2 regions of the Paraburkholderia sp. RL17-347-BIC-D genome follow, and region 1 is predicted to be linked to the other one. Evidence: riboswitches for the same ligand, from Rfam matches in the RefSeq annotation. Region 1 holds a riboswitch; the other holds the start of a gene.
What was found. Region 1 has a riboswitch for cobalamin ahead of cobG (precorrin-3B synthase). Riboswitches for the same ligand answer to the same signal wherever they lie in the genome.
Positions count from the first base shown of each region.

Region 2: linked by a shared signal. The riboswitch ahead of P0D96_RS25630 (CbtB domain-containing protein) and the one ahead of cobG (precorrin-3B synthase) in region 1 are both predicted to bind cobalamin.

Region 1 is NZ_JARESS010000011.1:93,378-109,160, reverse strand. Features, by position in the region: gene P0D96_RS17190 (alpha/beta hydrolase family protein) at 1-556, opposite strand, end outside; gene P0D96_RS17185 (AraC family transcriptional regulator) at 559-1,452, opposite strand; gene P0D96_RS17180 (LysR substrate-binding domain-containing protein) at 1,569-2,456, opposite strand; gene speB (agmatinase) at 2,635-3,612, shown strand; gene P0D96_RS17170 (polyamine ABC transporter substrate-binding protein) at 3,674-4,759, shown strand; gene P0D96_RS17165 (LysR family transcriptional regulator) at 4,787-5,719, opposite strand; gene metE (5-methyltetrahydropteroyltriglutamate--homocysteine S-methyltransferase) at 5,855-8,149, shown strand; gene cobM (precorrin-4 C(11)-methyltransferase) at 8,234-8,959, opposite strand; gene P0D96_RS17150 (cobalt-precorrin-6A reductase) at 9,006-9,728, opposite strand; gene P0D96_RS17145 (cobalt-precorrin-5B (C(1))-methyltransferase) at 9,725-10,822, opposite strand; gene cbiE (precorrin-6y C5,15-methyltransferase (decarboxylating) subunit CbiE) at 10,822-12,246, opposite strand; cobalamin riboswitch at 12,331-12,509, shown strand; gene cobG (precorrin-3B synthase) at 12,594-14,063, shown strand; gene P0D96_RS17130 (precorrin-8X methylmutase) at 14,056-14,682, shown strand; gene P0D96_RS17125 (precorrin-2 C(20)-methyltransferase) at 14,683-15,414, shown strand; gene cobJ (precorrin-3B C(17)-methyltransferase) at 15,411-15,783, shown strand, end outside.
Region 2 is NZ_JARESS010000020.1:149,825-165,607, reverse strand. Features, by position in the region: gene P0D96_RS25635 (CbtA family protein) at 619-1,359, opposite strand; gene P0D96_RS25630 (CbtB domain-containing protein) at 1,371-1,592, opposite strand; adenosylcobalamin (AdoCbl) riboswitch at 1,595-1,748, opposite strand; gene P0D96_RS25625 (histidine phosphatase family protein) at 1,837-2,424, shown strand; gene P0D96_RS25620 (hypothetical protein) at 2,443-2,883, opposite strand; gene P0D96_RS25615 (alpha/beta hydrolase) at 2,950-3,954, opposite strand; gene P0D96_RS25610 (MFS transporter) at 3,974-5,332, opposite strand; gene P0D96_RS25605 (alpha/beta hydrolase) at 5,329-6,405, opposite strand; gene P0D96_RS25600 (porin) at 6,481-7,533, opposite strand; gene P0D96_RS25595 (LysR family transcriptional regulator) at 7,698-8,600, shown strand; gene P0D96_RS25590 (ATPase domain-containing protein) at 8,685-10,202, shown strand; gene P0D96_RS25585 (response regulator) at 10,206-11,864, shown strand; gene P0D96_RS25580 (MarR family winged helix-turn-helix transcriptional regulator) at 11,982-12,584, shown strand; gene P0D96_RS25575 (FUSC family protein) at 12,591-14,693, shown strand; gene P0D96_RS25570 (DUF1656 domain-containing protein) at 14,749-14,958, shown strand; gene P0D96_RS25565 (efflux RND transporter periplasmic adaptor subunit) at 14,955-15,783, shown strand, end outside.

The DNA of each region.
Region 1 (15,783 bases):
CCACCGCGCCGATCCGCTCGCGGTCCACATGCCGGCCGAGCATCGGATCGGCGAGCACGCCGTCGAGCACTTCGCTCGCGTCGGTGGCGCGCTCCCACCAGAGCATGAAGCCGTCGCGGGTCAGCGGCGCCGCCGCGGTGTTACCCGGATGATTGGCGCCCGCCACGATATAGCCTTGCGCGGCGAGCGCCGCGGCCAGCCAGTCGAGACTGTCCGCGGTGCCGCCCGTGCCGTGCGAGAGCACCAGCAACGGGTAGCTTGTGCGCGCGGTGGAGAGCGGCGCATCGTCGGCGGCGGCGTGGCCGCGAAAGATCGGATGACCGGGCGCGCCGATCTCGCGCGGCGTCTGCGGCACCGACGTATCGACCGGATACCAGATGCGCGTCACCAGCGCCTCGGTCTTCGCCCCGCGCCAATTGCGGGCTACGGCGGGATGAAACACCCGCGTGGTCTCGCCCACATGCAAGTCGACCTGATCCGCCGACGCGGCACCCGCCCAGCACAACGCCGCCGCACACGCCAGCCTGGCGATGACGGCACAACTCACACGAAACATGGTCAGTCCTTGCGGATTGGAATCATCAGGTCGGTCACGCACGTCTGCTGCAAACCGGCGACCAGTGGACTGCGATACAACTCGAGCGCGGGACGCCGGTCGCGCAGAAAGCCGCTTTGCGGCAGCCAGCCGCCGTAAAGTGCGCGAAAGGTCGGTGAGATCAGCGCATACGGGCCGATCAGCCGATGCACCGCATACAGTCCGCCTTCGAGCCGCAAGGGTTCGACGGCGTCGTCCATCTCGACGGCCACGGCATGCGGCCCCGTGAGAATCGCCGCGCGATAGCTGAAGCTGTCCTTTACCGCGGGATCGCGCACGCAGATGCCCACGCGCTGATCCATCGCCGCGTTTTCGTCGCAATGCAGCATCGTCATGAGCGAGCGAAAGGTCTGGCCGATGGTCGCGACCGGCCCGTCATGCCGAAGACTGAGCACGTCGAACGGCGCGATCTCCGTGAGTTCGACGGCAGGCAACGCCGGAACCGGGACGTTGCTCCGTGACGCGGCGAGCGGTGCGTCCGCCGACCTGCCCGTGCATGGCGCCGCCAGACGTTTCTGGCGCGCCTTGAACTCGCTCGGCGAAACACCGGTGAAGCCGCGAAACGCCCGCGCGAAAGCCTGCGGGCTGTTGTAGCCGGCATCGTGCGCGACCGTGGTGACCGACGCGGCGGCATCGGTCAACCGTTGCGCCGCTTGCGCAAGCCGCAGGCGTTGCACGGTCTCCACGACGCTTTCGCCCGTCAGCGCGCGGTAGACGCGATGAAAATGAAACGGCGACAGATGCGCCACCGCGGCGAGGCTCTCCAGCGTGTGGTGCGCGCCGGGTTCGAGCAGAATCGCCTCGACCACGCGGGCGATCCGTCGGCGGTAGTCACGTTCGGTGCTGGGCTTCATCATGGCGCTAGGATAGCGGCGTCGCTGCCGCAAGACGGTGCAGAGCTTGCGAAATTTTAGGCGGCGCGTGCCATGTGATGTTTCACACTCATTCCCGTTCGGGTCGGCAGCCCGTTCGGTCAAGCTCCGGCGCGGCATTGCGCCATCATCCACGCATGAACCGCATCCACCGCGGCCGAGCGCGCCGGCTGCGCGGAGCGCATCAAAAAGAGCGGCGCGAGCGCGAAGCCCGGCACTTGCGGCAGGACTTCGACGCGGCCGCTTGTCAGCGCGTCGCCCGCGTCGAGTCGCGACACCATCGCGATGCCCGCTTCCTGTTCCGCAGCGGCTACGAGAAAACGTGGATCGCTGACCGTCATCGCCCGGCGTGTGCGCAAGCCGCCGCGCTTCAGTTCGGGCAGCCACGGCGCCCATTCGGGATGCGCCTCGTGAACCAGCAACGGCGCCTGCGTCAGCACCCCGGGAAACGGCGCGTCGCGCAGACGGCGCGCCGTCATCGGTCCGCAGATCGCCACGGCCGCTTCTTCGAGCAACGGCTCGCACACGACTTCGGGCGTACGGATCGCCTTCGCCGACACCACCAGGTCGACATCCACACGATCGATCTCGTTGACTTCCTCGCCGGTCACGAGCCAGAGCTCCAGATTGGGCAAGGCCTCGGCGAACGCGCCCATGCGCGGCATCAGCCAGCCTGAAGCGAATTGTGGCGCGCACACCAGAATCACCGAATCCGGATTGCCGTACGGCTCGATGCGATCGCGCCCGTCGGCAAGCGTGGCGAGCGCCGTCGCCACGGTTTGCGCGTACAGCGTGCCGGCGGCCGTCAGCGCCACGCCGCGGCCGATCCGGCGAAACAGCGGCTGCCCGGTCCACTCCTCGAGTTGCTGGATCTGATGGCTGATCGCCGATTGCGTCAGCGCCAGTTCCTGCGCGGCGCGCGTGAAGCTGCCGAGCCGCGCGGCGGCGTCGAAGGCGAGCAAGGCTTGCAAGGGCGGAAGTCTGCGCATCGTTCGGTCAGGGTCAGATATTAGATATTTCGATACTTCCAGCAAGATTCTTCGCTTTTCGGCGGAATTTTTCCCCGCAATCATAGACCCAGTTGCCCATCCCTCGTAATTGCGGTTCTGCAGATATGAAAAATATTGGTGTGATGGGCACCCCATAAAACCGATTGGATTACTCCGCATGACCTTGAATCTGAACGCGCCGCACCCGTATCTGAAAAGCCCCGGCCAGGACGGCGGCCAGCCTGCCGCTCCAACCTACGCGGGCGTGCTGTCCTTCATGCGCCGCCCCTACTCGCGCGACCTCAGCGGCGTGGACGTGGCCGTGTCGGGCATTCCGCTCGATCTCGCCACGACCTTCCGCCCCGGCACGCGCTTCGGTCCGGCGGGCGTGCGCGCCGCCTCCGTACAACTGGCGGAACTCGGCGCATTTCCGTGGGGCGTCGATCCTTTCGACCATTTGAACGTGGTCGACTACGGCGACTGCTGGTTCGACGCGCACAACCCGTTGGGCATTCGCGACGCGATCATCGCGCACGCCCGCGGCATTCTCGCCACCGGCACGCGCATGCTGACGTTCGGCGGCGACCACTACATCACGTATCCGCTGCTGGTCGCGCACGCCGAGAAATACGGCAAGCCGCTGAGCCTGATCCATTTCGATGCGCATTGCGACACCTGGCCGGACGACAACCCCGATTCGCTGAACCACGGCACGATGTTCTACAAAGCGATCCGCGAAGGGCTGATCGATCCCGCGCGTTCGGTGCAGATCGGCATTCGCACCTGGAACGACGACTTCATGGGCGTGCGCATTCTCGACGCGCCGTGGGTCCATCGCAACGGCACGCAAGCGACGATCGACGAAGTGCTGTCCGTCGTCGGCAGTGCGCCCACTTACCTCACCTTCGACATCGACTGTCTCGATCCCGCCTTCGCGCCCGGCACGGGTACACCGGTGGCAGGTGGCCTGAGTTCGGCGCAGGCGCTGGAGATCGTGCGCGCCCTGGGCGCCGTGAATCTGATCGGCGCGGACGTGGTGGAAGTGTCGCCGCCGTACGACCACAGCGACGTGACCGCGCTCGCCGCGGCGCATCTCGCCGCGGACATGCTGTGCCTGATGCGCAATCAGAAGCTGCAACGCCTCGCGCGTCAATAGGCGCGCCCTCGCCCCGTTGAACCCTTTCCGGATGAGATGACCCACCATGCCCCGCACCACGATGAAACCGCTTCTGGCCGCCTTGCTGCTCGGTGCATTCAGCGCCGCCTCGCACGCCGACGAAAAACAGCTCAACCTGTACAACTGGGCGGACTACATCGCGAAAGACACCGTGCCGAACTTCGAGAAAGAGTCGGGCATTCATGTGCGTTACGACGTGTACGACGGCGACGAAACCCTGCAGGCCAAACTGCTGACCGGATCCACCGGCTATGACGTCGTGGTGCCGACCTCGAACTTTCTCGCGAAGCAGATCGAAGCCGGCATCTATCAGAAGCTCGACAAATCGAAGCTGCCGAATCTGACGAACCTCGACCGCAACCTGCTGAAGCTCGTCGCCGACGCGGACCCCGGCAATCAGTACGCGGTGCCGTGGGCGTGGGGCACAACGGGGCTCGGCTACAACGTCACCCGCGTGAAAAAGATTCTCGGCAGCGAGCTGCCGCTCGATAACTGGGACATCCTGTTCAAGCCCGAGTACCTGAGCAAGCTGAAGAGTTGCGGCGTCTCTGTGCTCGATGCGCCGTCCGATGTGTTCGCGGTCACGCTGCACTATCTCGGCCGCGACCCGAACAGCGAGAATCCCGCCGACTATCAGGCCGCGTACGACGCGCTGAAAAGGATTCGCCCGTATATCACGCAGTTCAACGCGACGAGCTACATCAACGACCTGGCCGGCGACGACGTCTGCTTCGCACTGAGCTGGTCGGGCGATGTTTCGATGGCGAGCCATCGCGCGCGCGAAGCCGGCAAGAGTTACGAGGTCAAGTACTTCATTCCGCAAGGCGGCGCGCCGGTCTGGTTCGACATGATGGCGATCCCGAAAGATGCGCCGCACCCCGAAGCGGCGCTCGACTGGATCAACTATATCGAGCGCCCCGAAGTGCACGCCGACATTACCAACACCGTGTTCTATCCGAACGCGGATGCCGCCGCGCGCAAATTCGTGCGGCCGGAAATTCTCAACGACCCGACCGTGTATCCGCCTGAGCCCGTGCTGAAAACGTTGTTTCTGCTCAAGCCCTTGCCCGCGCAGATCAAGCGTCTGGAAGGCCGCTTGTGGGCGCAGCTGAAATCGGGTTCGTGATGTACCGCTGAAGTAACCGGGCGGCCGTCAGGCCGGCTGGCCTTCCGCCGTTAGCAACTCGATGCCGTCGAGTTGCGCCGCGCAGGTATCGCGCACGATCGTGACGAAATCATCGAAATAAGGCCGGCTCGCGAAGCCTTTCGCGGCCACCGCGTACAGCTCGCTCCACAGTCCCTGTGTGCCCACGCGTTTGGCCAGCACGTAATCGTGGTCGACGTAATTTTTCACGCCCCAGTTCGGCAGCGCCGCGATCCCGCGGCGGCTCGCTACCAGTTGCATGATGGCGATGGTCAGCTCCGCCGTGCGTCGTTCGAGTTTGATACCGGCCGGCTCCAGCACCTGGCGAATCAGATCGATGCGCGCCTCGGGCACCGGATAGGTAATCAACGTCTCGTCGCGCAGATCGTCCGACACCACGCGACGCTTGTTGCGCAGCCGATGCTCGTTGGCCATCACCACCAGGATCTCGAAGCGGAATAGCGGCGCGATATGCAGGCTGCGCCGCGTGGCCGGTTTCGAGCCGATCACCACATCGGCCTTGCCGTCGCTCAGCAAGCGCAACGGGTCAGCGTGGAAGCCGGCGACCAGATCCACTTCGACTTCCGGCCAGCGCCGGCGGAACTCGTCCATCACCGGCATCAGCCAGTCGAAGCAGGTGTGGCATTCCAGCACGATGCGCAACTCGCCGCGCGTGTCGCCCTTCAGACGCACGAGATCGCGCTCCGCCGCACTCACCGCCGCGATCGTCTCGCGGCCGAGCGCCAGCAGCCGCTCGCCGGCGGCGGTAAAGCGCAAGCCCTGTTTGGTGCGCTCGAACAGCGACACCTCGTAGTGCGCCTCGATATCGCGAATCTGATGTGACAGCGCCGACTGGCTCAGATGCACGCGCTCGGCGGCCGCCACCAGCTTGCCCGAATCGGCAATGGCAATCAGCGAACGCAAGTGGCGAAGCTCAAGCATGGGATGGCTCCGCGTTAAACGAATCAGGTTGGATATGAATCTGGCTCATACATTGGTGAAAACATGTCGCTTGATGAATCATAGCGTGACTTTCACACTGGGCGCCAATTCACACAACGTACAACAGGACTTCACATGGCCCGCACGCATATTCCCGGCTTTCCCCGCATCGGCGCGCAGCGCGAACTGAAATTCGCGCAGGAATCGTTCTGGCGCGGCGAATCCGACGAACAGTATCTGCGTGGCGTCGCGCGCGAACTGCGCGCCCGTCATTGGCAATTGCAGCAGGATGCCAGGCTGGATTTCGTCACCGTCGGCGACTTCGCCTACTACGACCAGATGCTCAATCTGAGCGCGCTGCTCGGCGCATTGCCGCAGCGGTTCGGCTTCGATCCGAAGGCGCTGTCGCTCGCGCAGTACTACGAGCTCGCGCGCGGCAACGCCGCGCAACCGGCGATGGAAATGACCAAATGGTTCGACACGAACTACCACTACCTCGTCCCCGAACTGGGCCCGCAGACGAGTTTCGACGGCGGCGTCGAGTGGCTGTTCGAGGAGATCGATGAAGCGCTCGCGCTGAATCTGCCGGTCAAGCCGGTGCTGATCGGGCCGATCACTTACCTGTGGCTGTCGAAGAGCCATGTCGCCGGTTTCGACCGTTTGTCGTTGCTGCCGAAGCTCGTGATCCGCTACAGCCGTCTGCTGGACAAGCTCAAGCAGCGCGGCATCGAATGGGTGCAGTTGGACGAGCCGGCCTTGTGCGTCGATCTGCCCGCTGAATGGCTCGACGCGTTTTCCGCCGCCTATGACGTGCTCGGCACGTCGGGTGTGAAAGTGCTGCTGGCCACGTACTTCGAAAGCGCCGCGGAGCACGCGCCGCGTGTGGCCGCGCTGCCGGTCGCCGGCGTGCATCTCGACCTGGTGCGCGCCCCGCAGCAACTCGACGCGTGGCGCGCGGCCTTGCCCGCGCACGCGGTGTTGTCGGCCGGTGTGATCGATGGCCGCAATATCTGGCGCGCGGATCTCGGCGAGATCGTCGAATCGTTGCAGGCATTGCATGCGGAATTTGGCGAACGGCTGTGGGTTTCGTCGTCGTGCTCGTTGCTGCATGTGCCGGTCTCGCTCGACGCGGAAAAGAAACTCGACGCCGATCTGAAATCCTGGCTCGCCTTCGCCACCGAGAAACTCGACGAAGTCGCCACGCTCGCCCTCGCCTTGCGCGATCCCGCGGCAGCCGAAGCGACGCTCGCCGCCACTGACCGCGCGCTCGAAGCGCGCCGCCACTCCAGCGCGGTGGTCAACGCGTTCGTGCAAAAACGCGTGGCCGCGGTGAGCAGTGCGATGGCCGACCGGCAAAGCCCGTTTGCCGAACGCATTCGTCTGCAGCGCGAAGCGCTCGGTCTGCCGCTCCTGCCGACCACCACGATCGGCTCGTTCCCGCAAACGCCGGCGATCCGCCAGGCGCGTGCCGCTTACAAACGCGGCGAACTGCGCGCGCTCGACTATCTGCAGCGCATGCGCGCCGAGATCGAGATCGCCGTTCGCAAACAGGAAGAGTTAGGTCTCGACGTGCTGGTGCATGGCGAAGCCGAACGCAACGACATGGTCGAATATTTCGGCGAACAGTTGTGGGGCTATGCGTTCACGGAAAACGGCTGGGTGCAGAGCTACGGCTCGCGCTGCGTGAAACCGCCGATCATCTACGGCGATGTCTACCGTCCCGAACCGATGACGGTCGAGACCACGCGTTACGCGCAATCGCTCACGCAGCGTCTGATGAAAGGCATGCTGACCGGCCCGGTGACGATGCTGCAATGGTCGTTCGTGCGTGACGACCAGCCGCGCTCGAGCACCGCACTGCAACTCGCGCTCGCGATCCGCGACGAGGTCGTGGATCTGGAAAAGGCCGGCATTCGCATCATCCAGATCGACGAACCGGCTTTCCGCGAAGGCTTGCCGTTGCGTCGAGCCGATTGGGCCGCCTATCTGGAATGGGCCACGCGTGTGTTCCGCATTTCCGCAGCGGGCGTCGCCGATCAAACGCAGATTCATACGCATATGTGCTATTCGGAGTTCAACGACATACTGCCGTCGATAGCCGCGATGGATGCCGACGTGATCACCATCGAAACCTCGCGCTCGGCGATGGAACTGCTCGACGGCTTCGGCGCCTTCGCGTATCCGAACGAAATCGGCCCGGGTGTCTACGATATCCACTCGCCGCGCGTGCCGGACGCGCAAGCCATGCAACGTCTGCTGGAACGCGCGTGCGAAGTGATTCCGGCCGAACGCCTGTGGGTCAATCCGGATTGCGGGCTGAAGACGCGCGGCTGGCCGGAAACGGAAGCGGCGCTGACGAATATGGTTCGGGCCGCCAAGGCATTGCGTGCGAAGCTGGCGGCGAGGCAGCCGGATGCATTGACGGCTTAAGAGGATCAGCCGTTGATCTGGCGTTGGTCGCCCATCCGTGCGTTGTTTCGTGTCGCGCGGATGGGTTTTTTCACGTAGACAGGTTCAGTCTTTCGCGTACAGCGTCGAGTCCGCGAAGCCTTCCGCGGCGAGCACCTGTCCGACCAGAATCAACGCGGTCCGCTCGATGGATGTCGACTGCACCTTGCTGACGATGTCGTCGAGCGTGCCGGTGATCTTCTCCTCGTCCGGCCAGCTCGCGCGATAGATCACCGCGATCGGACATGCGCCGCCGTAATGCGGCCGCAATTCGTCGACGATGCGTGCAAGGTGCCGCACGCCGAGGTGAATCGCCATCGTCGCGCGATGGCGGGCGAGGTCGGCCAGTTGTTCGCCTTCGGGCATGCTGGTTTTGCTTGCGAAGCGCGTGAGGATCAGCGTCTGCGAAACGTCGGGCAGCGTGAGTTCGCAACCGAGCGCCGCCGCGCTTGCCGCCGTAGCGGTGACACCCGGCACGATCTCGTAGGGAATCTTCAGTTCGCGCAGTCTGCGGATCTGTTCGCCGATCGCGCCGTACAAGGACGGATCGCCGGAATGCACGCGCGCCACATCCTGGCCTTTGGCATGCGCGGCCGCGAGCAACGCGATGATCTGATCGAGGTCGAGCTCGGCGGTGTTGACGACCTGCTGCGCCGCGTGACCTTCGAGCACCGCGGCCGGCACGAGCGAACCCGCGTACAGGATCACCGGACAGCTGCGCACGAGGCGCTGCCCTTTTACCGTGATCAGTTCCGGGTCGCCGGGACCCGCACCGATAAAAAACACCGTCATTCACTACTCCATGATTCGTTGAGGCCGCATGGCATGCATGCACGATTCAGGCTGCGGCTTGCAGCGCGTCGAGCAGACCTGAAACGCTTTCGAATTCCCGCTCCGCCGCCGGTAACTCGGGACGGCGCAGCATCACGACTGGCAAACCGCGTTCACGCGCGACTTCGAGTTTCGCCTCGGTTGCGTTGCCGCCGCTGTTTTTACTGACGACCACGTCGAATGCTTGCAGCGCGAACAACGCGCGCTCGCCTTCGGGCGTGAACGGACCGCGCGCCGCGAGTATCCGCGCACGCGGCGTGTCTGCGTGTGCTTCGAGACAACGCACGATCCAGAACTGATGCGGGGGAATCTCGTCGAGATGCGCGAGCGGCTCGCGGCCGAGCGTGAAGAGCGGCTTTCTGAACGGCGCGAGCGCATCCGTGAGCTCGTTCCAGTTGCCGACCATGCGCCAGTCGTCGCCGGCTTGCGGCTGCCAGGCCGGGCGGCGTAGCGCCCAATATGGCACGCGCATGGCGCGGCTCGCCTGCGCCGCATTTGCGCTAATTTGCGCGGCATAGGGATGTGTCGCGTCGATCACGAGACCAATGCCTTCGCTTTCGATGTAGCGTGCCATGCCTTCGCTGCCGCCGAAGCCGCCCACGCGCACCGTGCACGCCAGATCGTCCGGCACCTTGCCGAGGCCGGCGAGACTATACACGTGCTCAGCGCCGAGTTGCCGCGCGATCCGCAGCGCGTCGCCGGTACCGCCGAGTAGCAGAATCCGCTTCATTGCGCGGCTCCGATCAGCTTGCCCTGGCGATCGATCGCGAACATTTCGACGTTGACCTGCGGCGGCACGATCTCGCGCGCCACCGCCAGCGCATGCCGGCAGACGATATCGCCGAGCGGCACCTGCTGCGCGCGCGCCAGCGCAACCGCCTGCTGACTTGTGTTGGCCGCACGGATCGCAGCCTGAAGCGCGTCGTCGGCACCCTGTTCGGCGGCCCATTGCGCGAGCCGTTCGAGGTCGATGCTCGAATTGCGGCTATGCAGGTCGAGATGCCCCGCCGCCAGCTTGCTGAGCTTGCCGAAGCCGCCGCACACGCTCAGGCGCTCGACGGGCGCGCGCTTCATATGCTTGAGCACCGCGCCGACGAAGTCGCCCATTTCGATCAATGCGATATCCGGCAGGCCGTAATGCGCGCGCATTGCGTCCTCGCTCGCGTTGCCGGTGCAGGCGGCGAGATGCGTGTAGCCGTTCGCGCGCGCGACGTCGATGCCCTGATGGATCGACGCGATATACGCCGAGCACGAGAAGGGCCGCACGATACCGGTGGTGCCGAGGATCGACAACCCGCCGAGAATGCCGAGGCGCGGGTTCATCGTTTTCAGCGCGAGCGCTTCGCCGCCTTCCACGCCGATCGTCACTTCGAAGCCGCCGCCATACGCATGCTCCGCTGCGAGTTCGGCGAGATGCTCGGTCATCATTCTGCGCGGCACCGGGTTGATGGCGGGTTCGCCGACCGGCAGCGTCAATCCCGCGCGCGTCACCGTGCCGACGCCCGGCCCCGCGCGAAATATCACGCCCGGTTCGGCGACGAGGCGCACGCGAGCGAAGACGACCGCGCCGTGCGTGACGTCGGGATCGTCGCCGGCGTCCTTGACGGTGCCGGCTTCGGCGCCGCCGCTGCCGTTGTCGATCAGGCGGCAGAACACCAGCGGCATTGGCACATGCTGGCCCTTCGGCAACACGATCTCGGCGACCTCGCTGACGACACCCGCGAGCAACAGACGCGCCGCCGCCAGCGACGTCGCGGTGGCGCAACTGCCGGTCGTGTAGCCGCTACGCAGCGGCGCGGGGTGTTCGGGCGTTTCTTCGCGCATCAGGGTTTTTGCGGTAAGTCGGTGTTGGTGGTGCTTGTGCCTTTCGTAGCTTTCGCTTCGTTCGTGACACTCGTGGAGCTCACGGCGTTCGTGGCACTCTTGGCGTTCGCGTCGTTCTTGGCGTTCGTGCCGGTCTTAACGTTGGTAGCGTTCGTGAAACTCTCGGCAGTCGCGGCGTCAATCGCGTTAGCGGTTCCAGCGGCGTTCACGTCCCCGCCCCCGACCGGCTTCGTCGCCTCCAACAGCGTAATCGGCAACGCCTGCCGCCACGTATCGAAACCGCCGAGCGGTTGCGCATCCGCCAACGCGATCCGCGTCAACGTCCCGCCATGCCGCTCGCGCCATGCCGCCAACGCCGCCTCGCCTTGCAACGTGACCGCATTGGCGACCAACCGGCCGCCTTCGCGCAGACTGGCCCAGCAAGCCTCCAGCACGCCCGGCGCCGTCACGCCGCCGCCGATGAACACGGCGTCCGGCACCGGCAACCCCTGCAGCGCTTCAGGTGCGCGGCCCGCCACGAGTTGCAGGCCCGGCACACCCAGCGCATCGCGATTGTGTTCGATAAAGCGTTGCCGCTCCGCGTGTCCTTCAATCGCGATCGCGCGGCAGGTGGCATGCGCGCGCATCCATTCGATGCCGATCGAGCCGCTGCCCGCGCCCACGTCCCACAGCAATTCGCCCGGCGTCGGCGCGAGGCGCGCGAGCGTGATCGCGCGCACGTCACGCTTGGTCAACTGGCCGTCGTGGCGAAAGGCGTCGTCGGGCAAACCGCAGGTCAGCGGCAGACGCGGCGCGCCTTCAGTGGCACGGCAGTCGAGCGCGATCAGGTTCAGCGCGGCCACCTCGCCCGCGGACCACTGATCCGCGCGGCCGTCGATGCGCCGTTCCAACTCGCCGCCCAGGTGTTCCAGCACGCTCATGCGTGTCGCCCCGAAACCGCGTGCATTCAGTAGTTCTGCGAGCGCCGCGGGCGTGCGGCCGTCCGCGCTCAGCACGAACACGCGCGCGCCGTCGTGCAGATGCGCGTTCAGCGTGGACAACGGCCGGCCCACCAGCGACACCGTCGCGATGTCCTGCAACGGCCAGCCGAGGCGCGCGGCCGCGAGCGACAACGACGAGGGCGCGGGCAGCACCCGCAACTCCCCCGCCGGCAATTGCCGCGCGAGCGTCGCGCCGACGCCGAACAGCATCGGGTCGCCGCTCGCCAGCACGCACACGGCGCCACCGCGCTCGGCGAGCAGCGGTGCGAGATCGAACGGACGCGGCCACGCGGCACGGCGCGCAGTGAGGCGCGCGGGCAGCATCGCCAGATGGCGTTCGCCGCCGTACACCACTGATGCTTCCAGCAAAGCACGCCGCGCGGGCCTTCCCAAACCGGCGAAGCCGTCGTCGCCTATGCCCACCACCGTCAGCCACGCCGGCATGCATCCATCCTCGTTCTGTGTCTTCAAATAATGCGCTGTGCCACGCCGATCAAAGCGTCCAGCCTCGTTGTGCTGTTCGAAAAAAGGCATAATACAGCCGCCGGTGCCCTTCGGGGCCGAAGAGGGAACACAGTGCCGCTGTGGCTGCCCCCGCAACTGTATGCAGCGAGTCCGCCTGCGCTCCACGCCACTGGTTCGACCGGGAAGGCCGCGGCGGACCACGACCTGCCAGCCAGGAGACCTGCCGGCGAGACTGTTCGTGCCAGCCAACATCGGGCGGGGTGTACCGATGCCGTAGCAATGCCCGCCTCGCGGCTTGCTCGGGCCGTCGCGCGACGCTAAACCCGGTGTCCGTCTTGAATCAAGCTTCGCCTTTCACCGTTTTATCCGACGCGGCTCTCACGCTGCGGCCCTCGGCGTGTCCGGGGCTGCTGCGCATCGTCGCCGCGCGCGACGGCGGGATTTGCCGGATCAAGTTGCCCGGCGGTGAATTGAGCGCGGCGCAGGCTCGGGCGGTCGCGCAGGCCAGCGCACGGTACGCGGCCGGGGTGATCGAGCTGACCAATCGGGCGAATGTGCAGGTGCGTGGGGTGAAGCGCGGTGACGAGGCGGCGTTGATTGCGGCTTTGGTCGATGCGGGTCTCGGGCCGATGCCGGCGACCGGCGCGGGGAACGCTGCGGACGCACTCGCCGCAGCCGCAGCCGACGACGTGCGCAACGTAATGATCAGCCCCGCTGCCGGACGCGATCCGTTCGCCCTGTTCGACACGCGCCCGCTAAGCGCCGAGTTGCTCACGATGCTGCAAAGCGAAGCGCGTTTCGCGGCGCTATCGCCGAAATTCGCGCTGCTGCTGGACGGCGGCGAGCGGCTCGCGAGAGTGGATCATCCGCACGATGTGTGGCTGGCGGCATCGCAAGAGGCGGATGGCGTGCGGTTCGTGTTCGGGTTGGCGGGTTGTCCGCCTGTTAGCGAGTCTGCTGGCTTTTTAGCACACAGCGAGCGCATCGCGCCGGACAAGCCCCGCGCAGACGGCACAGGCGCATTAGCCGCGATACTTCCTTCGCAAGTCACCGCACTAGTCCGCGCGCTGCTCCTCACATTCCTCGACCTCGCTTCCGCCGACGCCACGCGCATGCGCCATCTGCTAGCCGCGCATTCCGTCAATGCTGTACTGCGTCACGCTCAGCGATATCTCGACTTCCCACTGACGCAAAACGCGAAGCTGGCCAAGTGGCATCGCGTTGCACCGGCCGACGCCAGCCTCCGCCTCGGCGCCCACGCTCAACGCGTGGCCGAAACCTGGCACGTCGGCGGCCAGCCGTCGCTCGGACGCCTCGACGCCGACACCCTTAACGGCCTCGCGACACTTTCGCAACAGCACGGCAACGGCACGCTTCGCCTAACACCCTGGCAAAGCGTGCTGCTACCCGACATCGCCACGCACGCCGTCCCGACAGTGCTGTCCGGTCTGAACACGCTCGGTCTCGCCTGCGATTCCGCGCAAGCCATCACGCGCCTGATCGCGTGCGCCGGATCGAGCGGCTGCGTGAAGGGCCTCGCCGACACCAAGTCCGACGCGCTGCGCCTCGCGGCCCGCCTGCCTGCGGACGTCGACGTGCATCTGAGCGGCTGCTCGCGCTCGTGCGCCGCCGCGCATTGCGCACCGTACACGCTGCTCGGAGCCGCGCCCGGCCTCTATGACCTTTATCGACGCGACGGCCAGCCCGGTTTCGGCCAGTGCGTCGCGCGCCAACTGACGATCGGCCAGGCCGCCGACATGCTCGAACGCCTCGCCCGGAGTGACACCGATGCTTGATTACATTCGCGACGGTCAGGAGATCTATCGCCAATCCTTCGCGACGATTCGCGCGGAGGCCGACTTGTCGCGCATTCCCGCCGACCTCGAGAAACTCGCGGTGCGCGTGATCCACGCGTGCGGCATGGTCGACGTGATCGACGATCTGCAATCGTCCGCAGGCGCGGGCGCAGCGGGCCGCGCGGCGCTCGCGCAAGGCGCGCCGATCCTGTGCGATGCCGGCATGGTCGCGCAAGGCATCACGCGTGCGCGGCTGCCGGCGCACAACGAAGTCATCTGTACGCTCGCGCATCCGGACGTGCCGTCGCTCGCACGCGAACTCGGCAATACACGCTCGGCGGCGGCGCTCGAATTGTGGCGGCCACATCTGGCGGGCAGCGTCGTGGTGATCGGCAATGCGCCGACCGCCCTCTTTCATCTGCTCGATATGCTCGACGCCGGTGCGCCCAAACCCGCGCTGATTCTCGGCTTTCCAGTGGGTTTTGTCGGCGCGGCCGAATCCAAAGCCATGCTCGCGGACGACAGCCGCGGCGTGCCCTACGTGGTGGTGCATGGCCGGCGCGGCGGCAGCGCGATGGCGGCAGCCGCGGTGAACGCGCTGGCCACGGAGGTCGAATAAATGACGGCGCAAGGACGTTTGTTCGGACTCGGCGTCGGCCCCGGCGACCCGGAACTCATCACACTGAAAGCGCTGCGTTTGCTGAAGGCGTCGCCGGTGGTCGCGTACTTCGTCGCCAAGGGCAAGAAAGGCAACGCGTTCAGCATCATCGAGGCGCATTTGCACGACGCGCAACAGCATCTGCCGCTGGTGTATCCCGTCACGACGGAGGCGCTCGAACCGCCGCTTTCGTATGAAGCGATCATCGCCGACTTCTACGACACCGCCGCGGAAGTCGTCGCCGCTCACCTCGATGCGGGCCGCGACGTCGCGGTGATCTGCGAGGGCGATCCGTTCTTCTACGGCTCGTACATGTATCTGCACGATCGCCTTGCGGCGCGCTACGAAAGCGAAGTGGTGCCCGGCGTCTGCTCGATGCTCGGCGGCGCCGCCGTGCTCGGCGCGCCGCTGGTGTATCGCAATCAGAGCCTGTCGGTACTCTCGGGCGTGTTGCCGGAAGACGAACTGCGCCGGCGTCTCGCCGACGCCGACGCCGCCGTCGTGATGAAACTCGGCCGCAACTTCGACAAGGTGCGGCGCGTGCTCGGCGAACTCGGTCTCGCGGACCGCGCGCTCTACGTCGAACGCGCGACGATGGGCAATCAACGCATCGTGCCGCTCGCCGAAGTGGATCCGATGGCGTCGCCGTATTTCTCGCTGCTCGTGGTGCCGGGGGAAAAATGGCAAGGATGAGCGCGCCCGCGATCGTGATTCTCGGCACGGGCGCGTTGGCGACGGCGCGGCGCATTCAGGCGTTGTATGCCGGCAGCCAGGTGCATGCGTTGCAAGGACGCGTCGAAGCGGACGTGTCGTATAACGAACTCGGCGCGCATCTGCGGGAACTGTATGCGCGCGGCACGCCGATCGTCGCGTTGTGCGCGACAGGGATCGTGATTCGTTGCCTCGCGCCATCGTTGTCGAACAAGGGCGTCGAGCCGCCGGTGCTGGCCGTTGCCGAAGACGGCAGCGCGGTCGTGCCGCTGCTCGGCGGCCTCGCCGGCGTCAACCTGATGGCGCGCGAAATTGCCGCGATGCTGGCCGTGCCGGCCGCCATCACGACGA
Region 2 (15,783 bases), on a different contig from region 1:
CCCAAAGGTTCATGCAGTGCCCCGGAAATCACACCCAGCGATATTCTGTCCAGTCAGCGCAGAAAAAAACTCGCACGAGGCGGGCCAAGGCAGCCATGCTTGGAACGCGCAGATACGACGGGGGTTGCTGAGGGAGCTGGATAGTCCTCAGGGACAAGTGACTTTGCAGACAGAAAGGGGGAACCGGATTCGCCCGGAAGGTTCACGCGATATGGTTGCGGGTACTAGCGCTGTCGCGCGGACATTTCTGTGGGTCGCTGCTCAAGGACTTCAATCCAAGTGCGTGCCGGGTGTAACGCGTCCCTTGCTGACGTGATGAAAGAAAGTCCAGTTGAGCCACGGCTAGGCGGCAATGTGGTCAAGTACTCTCCACGACAAACTGCCGGTTCAGCATCCTCTCGCCATCTGGTTGAAAGTATTCATTTGGGCGCAGTGTCGCGCGCGCAAAGTTATCAACAGAAATTGTTCGCAAGCCTGTGGATAACCACCCCACAACCGCCCCAACTCCTTGACGCAGAACCCTTCTTGACCACTGCGCGCAAAGCACGGAGAGCGAAGTGCGAGAGCAAGACGCGGAGCGCAACCACCAAACCTGTTGCGCTCACCAAATCCAAAGCATCAAACCGACTTCACCGCCGACCTTCCCCCCACCCGCATAAACGCACTCCGCTCAACCAGCGCCCCAAACAGCAGCCCGATCGTCGCCCACATAATCGCCTGCATGCCCAGCGCCGCGACGCGGAATTTCCACAGCAGCACCGCCGGGAAAGCCTCCGGCACTTCGTTGATCGTGGGCATCGACAACTGCACCGCGGCGATGATCACGATGAACACCGCCGCCCCCACAATCGAGCCGTTCCACGCGCCAAGCTTCATAGCCGCACGGCGCCGCACCTTGAGCGAAAACACCATCGCGGCCAGCGATATCGCAATCATCAGGAAGAACAAACCCGTCCGCGTCCCAATCGTTTCAGGGTCGCCGACCGAAGGCGGGTTCGCCGGATACTTCAGATTCGGCACGACCGCCAGCGCAATGAACGCGCCAAGCGCAAGCCACGCGGACAACGCGCGCGGGCTCAATGCGCCCACTCGTCCATAGGCGTACGCGAACACCAGCGAGAACAGCCCGCCGAATGCCGCGCCGTAAGTCACCACGCCAGTCAACAGGCCGATACCCCGCTGCGTATCGCGGCTCACAATCTCGGGTTCAGCGGCCTCGCCTTTCGCGGCGTCGGCTTTTTCTTCGAACGAAATCGCCTGATTCACCTGCGGCTCGCCCACCACCCGGGCAAAGCCGAACGTGAGCAGTCCCGCGGCGATGCCTGCAAGCATCCCGCGTACCAACAATTTACCAACCATGGTCGACTCCGTTAGTGGCAGGGAAAGCCGAGCAGATGGCGGCCGTCGTGCACGAACTCATGCACGTACATGCCCGGCACCAGCGAGGTGGCGCCCTGTTCCGCACCCACGAAGTAAAGAGCGAGCAACAACAGCAAACCGCCGAACACGACCCAGGGCAACAACTCGCGCAGCGGAATCGGCGTGGGTTGAGCAACAGGCTGGTTGGCGGGATCGAAAACAGCGTCGTTCATGATGGACATCTCCTGGGGTAACGCGCCCCGATAGTCATTGCAGAGGATTGGTGCGAAGCTCAGGTCTGGCTTTCGGCTTGTGCTGCCGATTACAGTGGCGCGACCGCGCCGGGCTCTCACCGGCTTCCGCGCTTCGCAGTCCCGCTATTCTACGCGCTAAACTTCGGCACCCGGCAACGCAAAACGTACGCTTCATCCCGCTCGCGTTCGGCTTCGGGGCGCCGCTTCACAGGACATGAACAGAATGGACACTCGGCTGTTACTGATCAGCCACGCATCGACCGCCGCCCAGCGCGCAGGCCGTTTTCCTGCCGACGACCCGCTCGACGCCCGTGGCCTCGCCGAAGCCCAAGCGGCGCGCACGCGTCTCGCGACAGTGGACGACGCGGCCGCTTTCGTCAGCCCGGCCGTCTGCGCGCGCGAGACGGCAGCCGCCCTGGGCCTCGCGGCATCGGTCGACGCCGGTCTGGCGGATATGAACTACGGCGCATGGCAGGGGCGGCGGTTGGCCGACCTCGCTGCCGAAGCGCCGCAAGACCTCGCCGCATGGGCGCGCGATCCCGACGCCGCGCCGCACGGCGGCGAGTCGTTCAGTCAACTCGTGAAACGGGTAGGAGAATGGCTCGACGCGCAAAACGGCGCGAAGGATCGTGCACCCAACCATGCGCGCGACGTGATCGCCGTCACCCATGCGCCGGTGCTCCGGGCAGCGATCGTGCATGCGCTAGGGGCATCGCCCGCCGTGTTTCCGCGCATTGAAATCGCGCCGCTTTCGATAATCGAGTTGCGGCGCTCGTCGCGCGGCTGGACATGGTGGCCGGCCTCACGCTAGCCACCTTCGTGCGGCGGTTTACTTACCCGACACCACCAGACGCAGCTTGTTCGAACCGGTCGGCGTCAGCGTGATGTCGGTCCGCTTGCCCTTCGCACCCAGATAAAAGTGCTGACGTCCCGGCGAATTCTGATCGTGCGTGGCGTCCGGCAGACACGATGCGATGTCCGCCGCGACAGCTTGCAGCGCGTCTGCATTCGAACCGGCGTCGTGATGCGGCGTCCAGTTGCATTGATACGCACCGCGGCTCGCCGAACATTGCGCGTCGTCGCCATAAGGTTGCGCGACGCCCTTGCCGTCGTCCGGCGTCAATGAAGCGAGCCCGCCAGGGGTGGCCGCGACGATCCGTTTCAGCGAGGTACACGGGCTAGGCGCATCGTCGGCATATGCGCTGCCGGTCAACAAGACGCCCAGCGATGCAGCGGCAAGCGAGGTGACAAGTAATCGGGTTCTGTTCATGTCGGCGCGGTCCTTGAAGTCACTCACAGGTATTAGCGCGATAGCACGCTTCGTGCCCATGCGCACTCACAGCCCAGTAGCAAACAAAGCCGCCAGTCCTTGCGCCGAAGCAAAAATCCCCTTGGCATCGTGCCCGACACCATCGATCACATACGTCCGGTGCTTCGCCAATCCTTCCGGATGCCGCAACGTCATATAGCGCGCATAAGCCAGCCCGCGCCCGAGCCGGTGTTCCCCTTGCGCCAGCGCCGCGCATGAACGGTCGAGCGCCGGATGCTGCGGATCGCAATCCGCGCCGCCGAGCAGCACGGTGACGTCACGCTGCGCGTAACGCGCTTCGAGCGCTGCGGCAGAAGCCGCGTCGCCCGCATAGCCCGGCAAATCCTCGAGCCCATATTTCCAGCGATTGAACGACGGACACATCGCCCGATCGAACGCCGCGAATTCGCCGGACGCAACCGGCCGCATCGCATCGAAGTACACATATGACGAAGAATTCGCGACCACGTAGCGCAGCGCGATGCCGCGCGCCGCGAGCGGCGCCTCGTCGCGCGCCACCACCGCATAGCGCTGCACGACTTGTGCGCCGCCCGAGTGCCCCGCGATCACCACCTCGGCAAGCGACGCGAACTGCTCGCGCGAAGCAAGCGTATGCAGAATGGCGTCGAGCACATCGAACGAACTGATCGGCGCGGGACCCTCCGCGTTCTCCCCGCCCATCCAGCTCGTCCAGTCCCAATGCAACGTGGACGGCGGCACCTCGTGCGCCTCGACATCCGCCGTCGCGAGAAACTGCGGCACGATCAGCAGCGTATCGGCCGCACTGCCGCCGGCGAGCGCGCAGGAACGCTGCGCGAGTTCGAAATACGTGTCGCCGTTGCGCAGGCGGCCATGAATCAGAATCACGGCGCGTTGGACTTCGCGCGTCGGCGCTAGCCAGTCGCCGTTCGAAAACACGGGCACGGTGCCGCTGCCGGCTTGCGTCGTGACGCTCAGATGCCGGCTTGCGACGACCGTGACCGGATGCTCATTCGGCGCGCGTTCGTCGTCTGTGATGAAAGGCTGGGTCATGCAATAGGCTCGTGGTTGATCAATGGGTGGCGGGCCTCGCCGCCGCGCCGCCCGACATGCGTCCGGCGCGCGTGAAGTACACCATCGCGAGCGACACGAAGCCGGCAAAAATCAGGTAGAAGGCGGGCGTGAGACTGCTGCCGGTCACGCGCGTCAAGCCGGTGATGGTGAGCGGTGCCATGCCGCCGAACAGCGTCACCGCGATGTTGTACGAGAGCGCCACACCCGCCGAACGGCTGCGCACCGGGAACAATGTTGCGAGCATGCCGGGATGCGCACCGGACATTGCGGCGAGGAACACCGTGGCGATCATCTGCGCGATGAACAGATGCCCCGGCGTCGGATTCGTCACGACGAAGTGATACAGCGGATACACGCAGACCATCCACGCGATCACGATCGGATAGAACAACCGGTACGCGTCATAACGATCGGCGAGCTTGCCCGACAGCGGAAACAGAAACAGATTCAACACGCCGGACACGAACGCGCCGAGCAACGCGGTGGAGAGCGGCAAATGCAATTGCCGTTCGACATACACCGACAGATACGAGTGCCACACATAATTGGTCGCCGCCCCGATGATGATCACGCCCATCGCGCAGATCGCCGCATCGCCGTTGTCGCGGAAGAACTGGCGGATCGTGACGCGCGGCGGTTTGTCCTTGTGATCGAGCAGCCGCTCGAACTCCGGCGATTCGGCCACGCGATGCCGGATGTAGAAGCCAAACGGCCCGGCCAACGCGCCGAACAGAAACGGCAGTCGCCAGCCCCACGCCACCAGTTGCTCATGGGTGAGTTGCGTGGTCAGCAGATAGCCGACCCCGGACGACAGCAGCAACGCGAACGCCTGCGCCGACATATTGAAGCTGCCGTAAAACATCTTCTTGTGCGGCGGCGCATACTCGACCAGCATCGCCGATGCCGTCGCGAACTGTCCGCCCACGGAGAGCCCTTGCAACAGGCGCGCGAGCACCACCAGCAGCGGCGCCGCGATGCCAATGCGCGCATAGCCCGGCGTGAGACCCATCAGCAGCGTGCTGGCCGCCATCGAAATGATCAGCAGCGAAAGCGCTTTGCGGCGCCCCGCGCGGTCCGCGTAGATGCCGAGCAGAATGCCGCCGATCGGCCGCACGATGAAACCGACGGCGAACGTGGCGAGCGTCAGCATGATCGACACGAATCCACTGCCGCCGGGAAAGAACACTTGCGCGATGATCTTCGCGAAGTAGCCGTAGATCAGAAAGTCGAACCACTCTAAGCCGTTACCGAGGACGGAGGCGAAGATCGCGCGCCGCACCATCGACGGACTCAGGCCGTTCGACGTGTCGGCTTCGGACGCGGTACCGTCGCGTTGATTGAAGGTCGCTTCGCTCATTGCTCGCATCCCGGAGTGTCGAACATCGCCGCCAGCGCGCACACCGACGTCAGCATGCGCGCGCCGTTGTGCCCCACGCCCGGCACGATATGAAAGCGCTGCTTCAAACCGTCCGGATGACGCGACTGGATATACCGGTAGTACGCCTCGGCGCGCGCGACGCGTTGCGGCCCTTGCGCTTCGGCGGCGCAGGTTCTGTCGAGCGCGCTTTGCTGCGGATCGTCATCCGCGCCGCCGACGAGGTAGTCGATCCGGCGCGCCGCATAGGTCGCTTCGAGTTGCGCGGGTGTTCGGTCGTCGAGATAGGGCGGCCGGTTGTCCATGCCGTATTTCCATTGATTGAAGTCGGGACATTGCGCGGCATCGAACGGCGCGGCAATGCCTTGCGCGTTGGGCCGTTGCGCATCGAAATAGGCATACGTGGACGGACTCGCCACCACGTAACGCACGTCGATGCCCTCGCCGGTCAGCGCGGCGATGTTGCGCGCCGCGACGGCGTAGCGCTGCACGACTTGCCCGCCGCCCGAATGCCCGGCGAACACCACGTGCCGCAGATTGGGAAACAGCTTGCGATCGGCAAGACGCGCGACGATCGCGTCGAGCACCTCGTAGGAACTGATCGGCAGCGGCGCGCGCGCCGCTTCGCCGCCCATCCAGGCGTCGCCGGTCCAGCGCAGCAGATCGGCCGGTTCGTCATGCACGCGCGTGTCTAGCGTGGCGAGGAATTGCGGCGCGATCAACAGCGTGGCGTCGGGGTCCGCGTGCGCGGCATCGCGAGCATTCTGCGCGGTGCGAAAGTACACGTCCGCGTTGCGCAGCTTGCCATGAATCACGATCACCGCGCGCGACACTTGCGGCTGCGCGACGTTCCAATCCTTCGACAGATACAGCGGAAATTCCGCGTGCCCTTGCGGCGTGTCGAGCGTGAAGCGCGTATCCGAGATCGTCGCCACCGGCTTCAGATGCGGCTCGTAAGCATGGACCGCGAGCGCGGGTTGCGCGAGCGTCGCTAGCAGGGCAGCGACGGTTGACGCACACAGCACCCCAATACGTCGTGAAAGATTGAAAGTCATGCAGCTTGCTCCTGATCGCCGTGTACTGTCTTGAACGCGGCGCATCGTCGAATCCGTCGTTGAAAAACAGAGTATTCAGAATCGATGGCGAATGCCGAGCGTCACGCCGGTCTGGTTCGGACCAAACGCGGTGTCGCTCGTCAAACCGACGGGTGTGTACTGGTCGTTAGCGTAGTGCGTGGACGCGGCATACGCGACCGTTGCGTACACATCGGTTCGCTTCGACAGAATATAGTCCGCGCCCAGCACGCCCATCAACGAGTTCGACACGTTGTCCGCCTTGTTGCTCTGGTAGTACGCGGCGACCGTCAGGCGGAAAGCCGGCGCGATCAGATAGCGCACGCCGCCGAACCACAATGCCGACGACACCGACTTGCCCTTGGTCGGGTTAAACAAATAGTGCTCATAGCCGCCCATCAGCGTGACGTCGCCGAGCAGCTCGCGCGCCGAGGCGCTCCAGTTGCGCGACTTGGTCCACATGCCGGTCGAGTTGATCGCGCCGTTGCGGTAGTCGTAGGCCACCGCGGCGGCAAAGCTGCCCATGTCGTAATCGAGCGCGCCGCCGTAGGCCGCGCTGCTCTGAAACGAATCCGCGGAGCCGCCGAAGCTGTAATCCGCCGTCGCCGTCAAACCACCGAAGCGGCCGACATATTTGACCGAGTTGTTCACGCGCGCCTTGAACGAAAAGCCGTCGACGGAACCGGTGGTCGGCATCCACGTGTATTGCTGGCCGAACACCATCGGGTCGTATTTGATGAGCGTGTCGTACATCGCCGTGTACTGCAAGCCCGCCGACAGTGCGCCGTAGGCATTCGAAAGCCCCACTGCGGCCGTGCGGTTGAACAGCACGCCGGCGCTCGCGTTGGTGCCGTCGTTGCCGTTGAAGCCCGCTTCGAGAATGAAGAACGCTTTGTTGCCGCCGCCGAGATCTTCGGCGCCGCGAAAGCCGAAGCGCGAATTACTCAAGCCGCCGGAATTCTCGCGGACCAGCGAGCCGCCGCTGGCGCCGGCATGGTTGAGAAATTCGAGGTTGGTGTCGATCACACCGTATAAGGTGACCGATGCTTGCGCATACGCGCCGGCGCAACTCATGACGGCCAGGGTGGCCACCGCACATTGTTTTTTCATTGACGTCTCCACGTTTTGTTTTATTTCGCGTTCATTTCCTATGCGATGGACGAGATCGTAGGATCGGCCGTGGTAAATGTAAAATACCTGTTTTAAGCACAAACCATATTTATTCGATATGGCAGCGAGCCGACCTTCGAGCGCTGTCCGGGAGACGAAACACCATGGAGCTGCGGCATCTGCGTTACTTTCTGGCGGTCGCCGAAGAAGGCCAATTCACGCGCGCGGCAGAGCGGCTGGCCATGCAACAGCCTCCGCTCTCGCAACAGATTCGAACGCTGGAAGAAGAGATCGGCTTCGAACTGTTCGTGCGCATGCCGCGTGGCGTCACCTTGACGCCGGCCGGCCAGGCCTTTGCGGAAGACGCGCAACGCTTGCTGCAGAATCTGCAGCAGTCGGTCGAAAAGGCGAGCCGGATTGCACGCGGCGAGCTCGGCACGATTTCGATCGGGCTGACGAGTTCCGCGGCCTTTCATCCGTTCACGACCGAGGCGATCCGCGCGTTTCGCGCGGTGTGCCCCGAGGTCGCCGTCGAGCTTGCCGAACTCAACGCGGCGGAGATCATCGAGCGTCTGGCCGCGGGCCAGATTCAGACGGCGTTTCTACGCAAGCCGGTCGACGCGCGCGAAGGCGTGGCGTTCGAGTTGCTGCTCGACGAGCCGATGGTCGTGGTGTTGCCGGTCGGTCATCCGTTGCTCAAGGGCAAGAAGCGGCCGCAAGTGTCGCTGAAAGCGCTGGCGCACGAAGACTTCATTCTGGTCCGCCGCCCAGGCGCACCCGGCATGTACGCCGATATCCTCGCCGCGTGCCGGCAGGCCGGCTTCGTCCCGCGCATTGCCCGTGAAGTGCCGCGCATGGTGTCGGGCATCAACCTCGTGGCGGCTGGTCTGGGCGTGACGCTGGTGCCCGCTTCCATGCAGCGTTACGACCAGGTGGGCACGGTGTATTGCACGCTCGCGAACCCCTCGAAACTCAGCGCGCCGCTGCACCTCGCCTATCCGACGGCGTTGCATAACAGCGCGGCCACGCGCTTCATTCAACTGGTGAAGGAGCGCGCTGCTGGATGATCGCGTCGATGGGCACAGATATTGCGTTCTCGCCGTACCGGCTGAACAACCACCAGCCACTCATCGACGCCAAAACGCTACGCCATGTCAAACAGACAAGCCGCCGCCAAGCCGGCCCGCCTTTCCTCGGGAATCGAAGGAATCGACGACATCCTGGGAGGCGGTCTCACGCCGCACCGCATGTACCTCGTGGAAGGTGCGCCCGGTACAGGTAAAACTACCCTGGCCTTGCAATTCTTACTCAAGGGTGTCGAAGAAGGACAGGGAGGCTTGTACATCACCTTGTCCGAAACCCGCTCCGAACTGATCTCGGTAGCAGAAAGCCACGGCTGGAACATCGGCGGCTTCAGGATTCTCGAGCTGGTGTCGGACGAGGGTCTCGACCCGCAGTACGAGCAGACCGTGCTGCACCCGGCCGAGGTCGAACTCGGCGAGACGGTGCGCAACGTCATCCAGCAGGTCGACGAACTCAAACCCGCGCGCATCGTGCTCGACAGCCTTTCCGAGTTGCGTCTGCTGTCGCAGAACCCGTTGCGTTACCGGCGGCAGATTCTCGCGCTCAAGCGCTATTTCGCCACCCGTGAATGCACGGTGCTGCTGCTCGACGACAATTCGGCCGATCCCGGCGACGTGCAGCTGCACAGCATCGCGCACGGCGTGGTCAGCCTCGACAATCTCGTGCACGACTACGGCGGCAACCGGCGGCGCGCGCGCATCGCCAAGATGCGCGGCATCAAATTCCGCGAGGGGTACCACGACTTCACGCTCGACACCGGCGGCATCCACGTGTATCCGCGCCTCGTCGCGGCGGAACACCACGCGACGTTCGACACCGAGCCGGTCAGCACCGGCACACCGGGACTCGACGCGTTGCTCGGCGGCGGTCTGATCCCCGGCACCAATGCACTGATGATCGGCCCGTCGGGCGTCGGCAAAACCACCACGGTGGTGTCGTGCCTGGTCGCGGCGCTCGAACGCGGCGAGCGCTGCGTCTACTACGTGTTCGACGAGACCCTCGTCACGCTGATGATCCGCTGCGCGACGCTCGGCATGCATCTGGCGCCGCACGTGGAGAGCGGCCTGCTGACGCTGCGCCAGATCGATCCGGCGGAAATCTCGCCCGGCGAATTCGCCAGCGACGTGCGCCAGTCGGTCGAGAAGAGAGACGTCAAGTACGTCGCGATCGACAGCCTGAACGCCTATCTCCAGGCCATGCCCGGCGAGCGCTATCTGCTGCTGCAAATGCATGAACTGCTCGGCTATCTGAACCAGCAAGGCATCATCACGATGCTCGTGCTGGGACAGCACGGCATTATCGGCGAGGTGCAGAACGATATCGACATAAGCTATCTGAGCGACGTGGTCGTGCTGTTCCGCTATTTCGAACACCACGGCGAAGTGCTCACCGCCGTGACGGCCGTGAAGAGCCGCGCCAATGCCCACGAGCGTTCGATCCGCCAGTTCCGGCTCGGCGGCAACGGCGTGGAAGTGGGCGAGGCGCTGCGCGACTTCGAGGGTGTGCTCTCCGGACTGCCGGCTTATCGCGGCAGCACCGCGCTGCTCGGTGCGACGAACCGCGTCATCGACACGTCTGGGCAGTAAGTCATGGAGCAACGCGTCCTCATCCTGGCGCCGTTTGGCCGCGACGCCGATGTGATTGCCGAAGTGCTGCACAAAGATAAGCGCCTTTGCGTGGCCTGCCGCGATGCCGACACGCTCACCGCGGCGCTGGACGCCGGTGCGGGCGCCGCGTTGATCGCTGAAGAAGCGCTCGCGGGCAACCATGCGATCCGGCTTTTCACCTGGCTCGAACAACAGCCAGCATGGTCCGATTTCCCGTTCATTCTGCTCGCCGCCTCACGCCTCGGACATCGTTCCGAACGTGGCCTGGAAGTGCTCGAACGGCTCGGCAACGTGGTCGTGCTCGAGCGCCCGCTGAATTCGGAAACGTTGCGGCGCGCGGTAGCGTCGTCATTGCGGGCACGCGCGCGGCAATACGAATCGCGCCGCCATCTGGCCGAGCGGATCGAAGCGCAAGAGGCGCTGGTGCAATTGAACGACTCGCTGGAAAGCCGCATCGCCGAACGCACTCACGAACTCGCCTCCGCCAACAACAGGTTGATGATGGAAATTCACGAGCGCGCCAAAGTGCAGGCCGTGCTGGTGCAATCACAGAAGATGGAAGCGCTCGGGCAACTCACCGGCGGCATCGCGCACGACTTCAACAATCTGCTGAACGTCATCATGGTCAATGCGGAGCTGATTGCCCGCGTGAGCAGCGACGAGCGCCTTCGCGGCATGGCCGCCACCGTCAAACGCGCGACCGAACGCGGCGCAAAACTGACGGGACAGTTGCTCACTTTCTCGCGTAACAGCAACCTCGATCTGAAAGCGGTGGACGTGGTGGCGTTGCTGCAAGGCATGCGCGACATCATCACGGTGTCGCTCGGTTCAAGCATCCGCTATACCAACGAGTTCGATGGCGAAGAGATGTGGACACAGGCCGACGCCAATCAGCTCGAACTGGCCGTTCTCAATCTCGCCATCAACGCGCGCGATGCCATGCCGGGCGGCGGCCAGCTCGGCATTTGCGTGAAGGTGCGCGAGGCGCCCGATCAGACACTCGATGAAGGCCGCTACGTAGTGGTCGAAGTCGCCGATTCCGGCTCGGGTGTGCCGGCCGATGTGGTGTCGCGCGTCTTCGATCCGTTCTTCACCACCAAGCCAATCGGCAAGGGAACCGGGCTCGGCTTGAGTCAGGTCTACGGCATTGCGAGGCAAGCTGGCGGCACGGCGCGTCTGTTCAGCGAGGAAGGCGTGGGCACCACGGTCGAGATCTGGCTGCCGTTGCGCGAGCGCGTGGCGCCGCAGGCCGAAGCGGCGTCCGATGCGGAAGCGAACGTGGTCGGCGAAAAGCGCGTCCTGGTGGTCGAAGACGACGGCGAGGTGCGCGCCATGCTGGTCGAGTCGCTGAGAATGCTCGGCTACACCGTGACCGAAGCCGCCGACGGACGCGCGGGCCTGAATCGTTTGCAGGACGACAACCCGGACTTGCTGATGGTGGACTTCGCGATGCCCGGCATGAACGGGATCGACGTGATCGCCGAGGCGCGCAAGATGCGCGAGGATTTGCCGGTGATCCTCGCAACGGGTTATGCGGACGTGGACATTTCCGGGCTGGCCGTGAAGCGCTGCACGATTTTGCGCAAGCCTTTTCAACTCGATGATCTGGCGCGTACGGTAAGGCTCGGACTCGCGGCTTGAGCGACGTTTGCATGGCGAACCCCGGCGCCTGTCAACGCACGCGGCCACATCGCGCCGTCACAAAAAATTCCAATTCAATAGTTTGCTAACGAATTTTTTGGAAATACAATACCGGCCATGTCGAATCTCGATACCTTGCGCCGGACAGTCAGCAGCACGCTGGTCGTCGCCGCCCGAAAATGGCGGCGCACGAGTCACGGCGTGCTGGCGGCCTTCAATGTCTCCGAGGCGTGCGCCACGCCGCTCCTGACCGCCAGCCGCCTCGGCGCGGCGGTGCGCCAGGTCACGCTCGCCGATCACATCGGCATCGAAGGGCCCTCGCTGGTGCGGTTGCTCGATCAACTGTGCGCCGCAGGTCTGATGCGTCGCGACGAAGACCCCGAAGACCGCCGCGCGAAAACCGTGGTGCTCACCGAAGAAGGCCGCGCCGTCACCGCGAAAATGGAAGAAGAACTAGTCACGTTGCGGGCGCTGGCGTTGAAAGACGTCTCGCGCAGCGATCTCGAAGCGACCTTGCGCGTGCTGGCCGCGTTCACCGCCGACGCCGGCGAACGCGCCGATCAGAACAGCGATCCCAGCGGCGATCCGGACCGCGATGAAGGCGTTCAACGCGCCTCGGTCAAACCAACGCAGCACGCCAGCCAACCCCGCAAAGCTACCAAAGCGAACAAAGGCAAAGCAGACACCGCCGCGCCACACAGCGCCAACGATCCGGCGTAACGGTTTATGGTCTACCCTTCCCTTCGCGACTGGCTGTTCTCCGTCAAGACGTTTGCCGCGGCGATGATCGCGCTCTACATCGGCCTCGCGCTCGAACTACCGCGGCCGTATTGGGCGATGGCGACCGTCTACATCGTGTCGAACCCGTTTGTCGGCGCGACGCGTTCCAAGGCGCTTTATCGCGCGCTCGGCACCATGCTCGGCGCCTCGGCCGCGGTGCTGCTGGTGCCGCCCTTCGTCGAATCGCCGTATCTATTCAGCGTGATCGTGGCGCTCTGGACCGGCACGCTCCTGTATCTGGCGGTGTTCGACCGCACCGCGCGCAGCTACGTGTTCCTGCTGGCCGGCTATACGATGCCGATCATCGCGCTGCCCTCGGTGACCAATCCGGGCGGCGTGTTCGATCTCGCGGTCAGCCGTACCGAAGAGATCACGCTTGGCATCGTTTGCGCGAGCATTGTCGGCGGCGCGCTGTTTCCGAGCCGGCTTGCGCCGACCATCATCGAGCGAACCGACGCATGGTTTCGCGACGCCGCCTTCTATGCGACCGAAACGCTCTCCGGGCGGATTGCCGGCTCGGCGATTTCGGGTGCCCGGCAGCGCATCGCGGCCACCATCAATGGTCTGGAATTGCTGCTGAGCCAGCTTGCCTACGATCACACCCGGCCCGACGTGCTGGCGCGCACGCATGAACTGCGCGGACGCATGCAGTTGCTGCTGCCGATCATGTCGTCGCTCGCCGATCCGCTGATCGCGCTCTACAACAGCGGCCGGCAGACGTGGCCCGAGGGTCTGGAAAGCCTGCTCGCCGACGTCATCAAATGGTTCAATGAGCCGATGCCCACCGTGAGCGAAGGCGATCACCCCGACCCGACCGCCGACGCGCTGCGCGAGCGCATCGCGGCGATGCAGCCGCCGCCGTCCGCACTCGCGGGCTGGGACGCCGCGCTGCTCTCGAACGCACTGTGGCGCATGAAACAGGTGATCGACGTCTGGCAGGACTGCCGCTCGCTGCGCATCATCATCACGCGGGAAGAAGGCTCGTGGCGCCCGCGCTTCCGTCATTGGCGGCTGGGCGGCACCGAGCGCTTCTACGATCACGGCATCATGCTGTTCTCCACCGGCTCGGCGGCGGCGGCCGTGATTCTCGCGTGCAGTTTGTGGATCAGCTCAGGCTGGAACGACGGCGCGAGCGCGGTCACGCTCGCGGCCGTGGCGTGCTGCTTCTTCGCCGCGCTCGACGAACCCGCGCCGTTCGTGTTCCGCTTCTTCGTGGCGACCGCGATCAGCGTGGTGGCGGCGGGCGTCTATCTGTTCGTCGTGCTGCCGCACGTGCATGACTTTCCCATGCTGGTGATCATGTTCGCCGCGCCGTTCATCTTCGTCGGCACGCTGATCCCGCGCCCGCAGTTCAACCTGGCCACGGTGCTGGTCGCGGTGAACACGGCCACCTTCATCAGCATTCAGGACGCGTACGACGCCAACTTCCTGGTGTTCATGAACAGCAATCTCGCGGGCCTCGCCGGCTTGCTTTACGCGTATCTGTGGACGCGCGTGACGCGGCCGTTCGGCGCCGAACTCGCGGCGGCCCGTCTGCTGCGTTCGAGCTGGGCCGACGTGGCGCTCACGGCATCGACGCGGCCGATCCACGATCCGCGCAATCTCGCCGCGCGCATGCTCGACCGCCTGATGCAGTTGATCCCGCGCCTTGCCGCGACCGACGACCATCGCCATCCGTCGATCGAAAGCTTTCGGGATCTGCGCATCGCCTTCAACGCACTCGATCTGCGCCGCCTGACCCACAAGCTGGGCGGCGAAGCGCCCGCCGCGATCGATCACGTGCTCGACGACGTGCGTCAGTACTATGAAAGCTGCGTCAATCGCCGCAAGCGCGAGCCGGTGCCCGACAGCCTGATGTCGTCGATCGACGCCGCCGTGGCGCGCGTGACGGCACAAGGGCTCGCCAACGCCGATGCGCCGAGCGCGACCTCGCAAACCTCGGCACGCCGGTTGCGTGAAGCGCTGCACGCGCTGGTCGGCTTGCGTCTTTCGCTGTTTCCGGCCACGCTGACGACACCGACGCCGCCCGAACCGGAGGCCGCTGCCTGATGCGCCCAACTCGTCGCGACTTTCCAGCCCTCTCCACCCTTTTCCACTTCCCGCGATGATCGGTGAAATCGATATCTTCGGCGTGTTCGTGCCGGCCGTGCTCGTGCTGATGTTGGTCGCGTATCTGATCAACCTGGCCATTCGCACGGTGCTCGCGCGCGTCGGCTTTTACCGTTTCGTCTGGCATCGCTCCATCTTCGATCTCGGCATCTATGTGCTGGTGCTGGGCCTTGTCGTTGTCGTTTCGCACAGACTAATAACGTGAAAAAAACCTGGTTCTCCGTCGGTCAAATTCTGCTGACCTTGATCGTCGTCGTCGTCGCCGCCTTCGTGCTGTGGAAACTGGTCGGCTACTACATGTTCGCGCCCTGGACCCGCGACGGACACGTGCGCGCCGACGTGATCCAGGTCGCACCGGACATCTCGGGGCTGATCTCGTCGGTCGAGGTAGTGGACAACCAGCAGGTCAAGCAAGGCCAGGTGCTGTTCGTGATCGATCAGGCCCGCTATACGCTCGCGCTGCGCCAGGCGCAGGCCACCGCGCAACAACGCCGCGCCACGCTCGATCAGGCGCGCCGCGAAGACGCGCGTAACCGCAAGCTCGGCAACCTGGTCGCGGCGGAGGTGTCGGAAGAAAGCCGTTCGCGCGTCGAACAGGGCGAGGCCGCGCTCGCTGATGCGAATGTGGCTATCGATACGGCGAAGCTGAATTTGCAGCGCGCCACGATCGCGAGTCCGGTCGACGGTTATCTGAACGACCGCGCGCCGCGCGTTGGCGAATATGTCGCGGCGGGGCGGGCGGTGGTTTCGGTGGTGGACATGCATTCGTTCCGTGTCGATGGCTATTTCGAGGAAACCAAGCTGGGTGGCATCGACATCGGTCAGCCAGTCGATATCACGGTGATGGGCGAGCCGGCCGTGTTGCGTGGACACGTGCAGAGCATCGTCGCCGCGATCGAGGATCGCGACCGCACGCAAGGCTCGAATCTGCTGCCGAATGTGAACCCGGCGTTCAGTTGGGTGCGGCTCGCGCAACGGATTCCGGTGCGTGTGGCGCTCGATGAAGTGCCTGCGGATTTCCGCATGATTG